2 regions of the Mesorhizobium sp. 128a genome follow, and region 2 is predicted to be linked to the other one. Evidence: riboswitches for the same ligand, from Rfam matches in the RefSeq annotation. Region 2 holds a riboswitch; the other holds the start of a gene.
The links. Region 2 has a riboswitch for glycine ahead of ACWTU9_RS22070 (D-amino acid dehydrogenase). Riboswitches for the same ligand answer to the same signal wherever they lie in the genome.
Positions count from the first base shown of each region.

Region 1: linked by a shared signal. The riboswitch ahead of gcvT (glycine cleavage system aminomethyltransferase GcvT) and the one ahead of ACWTU9_RS22070 (D-amino acid dehydrogenase) in region 2 are both predicted to bind glycine.

Region 1 covers NZ_JBSPKY010000030.1:3,489-5,881, reverse strand. The annotation lists gene gcvT (glycine cleavage system aminomethyltransferase GcvT) at 1-1,036, opposite strand, end outside; glycine riboswitch at 1,186-1,272, opposite strand; gene ACWTU9_RS30390 (hypothetical protein) at 1,455-2,393, shown strand, end outside.
Region 2 covers NZ_JBSPKY010000013.1:202,852-205,244, reverse strand. The annotation lists gene ACWTU9_RS22070 (D-amino acid dehydrogenase) at 1-993, opposite strand, end outside; glycine riboswitch at 1,131-1,221, opposite strand; partial or broken gene ACWTU9_RS22065 (IS5/IS1182 family transposase) at 1,695-1,793, shown strand; gene ACWTU9_RS22060 (hypothetical protein) at 2,143-2,393, opposite strand, start outside.

The DNA.
Region 1 (2,393 bases), on a different contig from region 2:
CGCGAACATCGGCGAAGAGTTTCGTGCCAGGCTTGGCCAATGCCGTTGTGGCATAGCCCATGGCGACGGGATGGCTCGCCGAAGGGCCGAAGCCGCCCGAGGTGACGTGGCCGGCCGGATTGCCGTCGGCATCGAACAGGGCAGCACCGGCGCGCACCGGCTGGCGGCCGTCCGGCTTCAGGCCGACGCGCTTTTGCGACGGGCCACGCTCGAGGACTGCCCGCAAGGCATCGGCGCCGATGAAGGAACCGGTCGCTCTGATATCCTTGGGGATTGCCCACATCAGGCCGGCGCTGGCCGGATCGATCTCCGGCGTGATGTCCTGGCCATGCAGGCAGAGGCCGGCTTCCAGCCGCAGCGAGTCGCGGGCGGCGAGGCCGATCCACAGCACGCGCTCATCCTCGACCAGTTTCGCGACCAAGGCGCGCGCATCCGCTTCCGGCAGGCCGATCTCGAAGCCGTCCTCGCCGGTATAGCCGGAGCGGCTCATGAACCAGTTCTGCTTCGGCTCGATGCCGTGCATGAACAGCAGCGAGCCGGTCTCGATGCCGGCGCGGGAGAGGGCGGCCCAGGCTTCCGGCCCCTGGATGGCGAGAAAGACGCGGTCGAGCGCATCGACCGTCACATCGAAATCCGCCGCCAGCGTGCGCAGATGCTTTTCGTCCTCGACAGCATTGCCGGCATTGGCGACCACCATGAACCTGGTATCGCCGAGGCGGGTGACGATCAGATCGTCGATGATCCCGGCGGCCTCATTGAGGAAGAAAGTGTATTTGGACTGGGAAATGTCGAGCGCGCCGGCATCGAGCGGGCAGGCGCGGTTGAGAAGTGCCGCAGCGCCCGGTCCGCTGACCTCGAACAGCTTCATGTGCGAAATATCGAACAGGCCGGCATGTTCGCGGGTGTGAAGGTGCTCCTTCATGACGCCGGCCGGATAGGTCAGCGGCATCGACCAGCCGGCAAAGGCGCCGAAGCGCGCGCCGGCGGCAGTGTGCAGATCCTCGAGGGGAAGGTGCTTGGTGTCGTCGCCCGTCATGTCATCTCCAGAGTCGCACGCAATCGGCCGCTGCTGGCGACCAGTCCGTGCCCCTCTGTCTGAAGCCTGAGAGACTCGCGCAACCGGAACTCTGTCGGCGACGCTTACACCTTCGGCGCGGGGGCAAGCCCCGACTTTCCAGAGTGTCTTTCCCGTCTACGGTTCTTTTGCCTGAGAGATTTCGGGCGATTTCCCCTTCGGCGGCAGCTTGCGCTGCTCTCTCCCGCAAACAGGTAGGACTCAGTTACCTAAATCCTCGACGCGCCATCCATAGCTTGTCGGCGACACCTTGTCACCTGTCAGCGACATCTTCCTGACAAGTCTTCGCTAACCACGCCGTTTGCCGGTTTTTCAAGACACTGCTGATAGAACGGGTTGAGATGACGCTTGGCGACCGGCAGCAGCCGACGGGGGCGAAATGGGCGAACTGATCATGAGCGCAACGGTGGCAGGGCTGATTTCGAAAAACCGCATCGCGGCCGAGGACGTGCTGATGCTACGCCGCGACGTGTTCGGGGACGGCGTGGTGAGCCGCGGCGAGGCCGAGGCGCTGTTTGCGCTCGACGCGACGGCGAAATACAAATGCCAGGAATGGCCGCCCTTCTTCGTCGAGGCCGTCACCGATTACATCGTCCACCAGGAAAAGCCTGCCGGCTATATCTCGGAGGACAATGCCAACTGGCTGGTGAGCACCATCTCGCGTGACGGCATGGTCGACAGCCTGACCGAGCTTGAGTTGCTGGTGCATGTGCTGGAGAGGGCGAAATCGTCGCCTGGCCGGCTGTCCGCCTATGCGCTGGAGCAGGTCGCCCATGCGGTGGTCGACGGCAAGGGGCCGCTGATTTCAGGCGCTGCGCTGGTTCCCGGGCTGGTCGCCAAGGCCGAGGTCGATCTGTTGCGCCGCATCCTCCATGCCTATGGCGGCGACGGCAACATCGCCATCACCCGCGCCGAGGCGGAAGTGCTGTTCAGGATCAACGAGCAGACTGCGGCGGGCGACAATGATCCGTCCTGGAACGAGCTGTTCGTCAAGGCGCTCGCCAATTTCGTCATGTGTTCGGCCGGCTACGAGGCGCCGACGCGCGAGGCTGCCTTGCGCCGTGACAGTTTCTTCGAACAGGCCGAGCCTGAGATTGGCGGCTTTTTCAGCCGCATGGTGTCGGGCGGGCTCGCCGGCATCATGGAAGCCTATCGCTCGCCCGGTGATATCGAGGCCGAGTGGGAATCGAAGAACCGGGCCGCCGAGGCGCTCGCCCGCCGCGCCGAGACGATCGATGCCGGCGAGGCGAAATGGCTGGCCGAGCGCATCGGGACCGACCGTCCGCTGCATGACAATGAGCGTGCGTTGCTGACGCTG
Region 2 (2,393 bases):
GATGCGATCTTCCCGGATGTCGAAATTGACACCATTGAATTCTGCGGTCCCTGCCACGCGCAGACGCGCAGCGCCGAGACGGCTGGTTACGATTTTCGCGCGGTCGTCCAGAATGCTCACCCAGGGCGCCGAGGAATCTGCCGTAGACCCGTCCAACTCCACCGTAATTGAATAGCCTTTCACCGGATAAATGTTGATGCGATCCCCGAACATCGCAGCGATATCGCGACTATTTGTTCCCGCACACACTACAATGCCGTCGGCTTCCAGCGTCTGATCGGCGCCACCAGTTGTGCAAACGAGGTGGAAGCTATCCCGGCGCTCAATCCGGCTCACCGCAGCGTCATAGATGAATTGGGCGCCACGCTTTGAGCATGCCTTCTCCAAACCCGCGCAATATTTGTGAATATCGCCGGTAGAATCCGACGGGGTGAAGAATCCTCCATAAAAATTGCCATGCAATGCAGGTTCAATCCCGGCAAGTTCGCTGGGCGTCACCGAACGCCGGTCGAGGCCACCCTCGTTCAGCATCTCGTTCACCTTCAGCGCGTGGTCGAAGCCTGCCTTGTCCCAGCAAACATGCAGGATGCCGCGACGGACGTGATCAAAGTCGATGCCTTCACGGTCAGCGATCTCGAAGAGGTGTTTACGGGCCGCGATAGCCAGACGGGTCGTTTCAATCGTGTTCTCGCGATATCGCGAAATGTTGGACACGAATTCTAGCAGCCAGCTGTACTTGTGCCACGACGGGGTAGGGTTCATGAGAAGGGGCGCATCTCGCCGAAGCATCCACTTGATTCCCTTGAGGATGGTCGACCAGTGATTCCAGACTTCGGCATTGCTAGCGGACAGCTGGCCACCGTTGGCGAATGAAGTTTCCATCGCGGCGTAGCGCCGCCGCTCGACCACAGTCACGTCGTAGCCTTGCTCTATCAAAGCGTAAGCTGTCGACACACCGGCAATTCCGGCGCCAACTACAATAATCTTGGACATTCTAAACTCCGAACAGTGTAATGGGTGCGAGGCTGGCCCGCAGCGACCCCCCAAATCTGTCTCGGGTACCTGAGAGATTAACCGGAACTCCCGGCTTTCCCCTTCGGTGGACGCTCGAGGCGTCACTCTCCAGATCGTTCGGCGGTGCGGTCACTTTTGCCTGAGAGTTTCCTTGGGGGGTTGCTCCGTCGGCGTCGGCACTTCGCCGATCTCTCCCGCTCAGCCTGATGAACGGTGGACCTATACGACGTAGGTCAGGCCAATGATCGCCATTTTCTCCGTTGCAGTGAAACATGCGAACCAATTTTTATGGATGTGTGATCGAAACCTGACGTGGAGACTGCAGAACCCTTCGGACTGGTCTCAAAGTGGAGATCGCTGGCTTTGGCCGGGACTGTAGGGACGAAATTCTTTGGCCATCCCGGTGACCAAAAATGGACGATCGACGAGAACGGGAATCCGCGGCAGCTATTCTGCTTACAGTGTTGCGGAGGCCAACCGCTTGTGCCTGCCGAGAGTTACCATCCGGCCGTTTACATGATCTTGGCTTTAATCATGGCGGCGTGTTCCGTTCCGCCATTCTTTTCGGTGAAACGCGGGTTTCAAAATTGGAAGGGTCTTGAAATGCCATCCGGCTGTGCAGAATCTTGCGCTAAGGTCGAACGGAGAGTGAACGCCCGGATGTTCGCTGTGGATACGCATTTGCCCGGCGTCGGGCAGGTGTGTGGGACCGGCTGCTGGAAGCCGTTTCAAAGGCCCACGACGGGGATATCCAGATGATCGACTCGTCCTATCCGCGAGATGCCGAGTCGACATCTAGGCATCAGCTGACGAGGCATAGGGCCCCTTGAGGTACGGGCCATTGGCGGGAACCCCGCCTGCCCAAATTATGAGTCGGTCTCGTTTCCACTCAAACCCAGATAATTGCTACAGAGCACTTTATCTCAGATCCGACCCTTGCTACGATGTGATTGATTTCGTTCAAACTTTTGGTGAGATAACATGGATACCGAGGATCCTGGCGCCCCAGCCAATTCACATGCCTCTTGGAATCCATGATTACAGACGCCGTGAGTGGCTGCCGTCGGCGGCTATCTGACTCCCCACGCGGCCCGACTCCATCCACAGAGCCGGGCCGTGCGAAAAGGATCAGTAGTCGTTATCGTCCTGGATGATAACGTGATGATGCCGATGATGGCGACGCTCGACCGAGCCAGTCACGATAACAGTATCCGGGCGATGATGTCTGCGGCCGTGGTCGTAGAACGCAACCGTGCCGTGTTTACGGTGATGAAGGCGTTGACCCTGATCGTTGATGACCTTGACGGCCTTGTGATGGCGACGCTCGATCGAGCCGGTCACGATGACAGTATCCGGGCGATGATGTCTGCGGCCGTGGT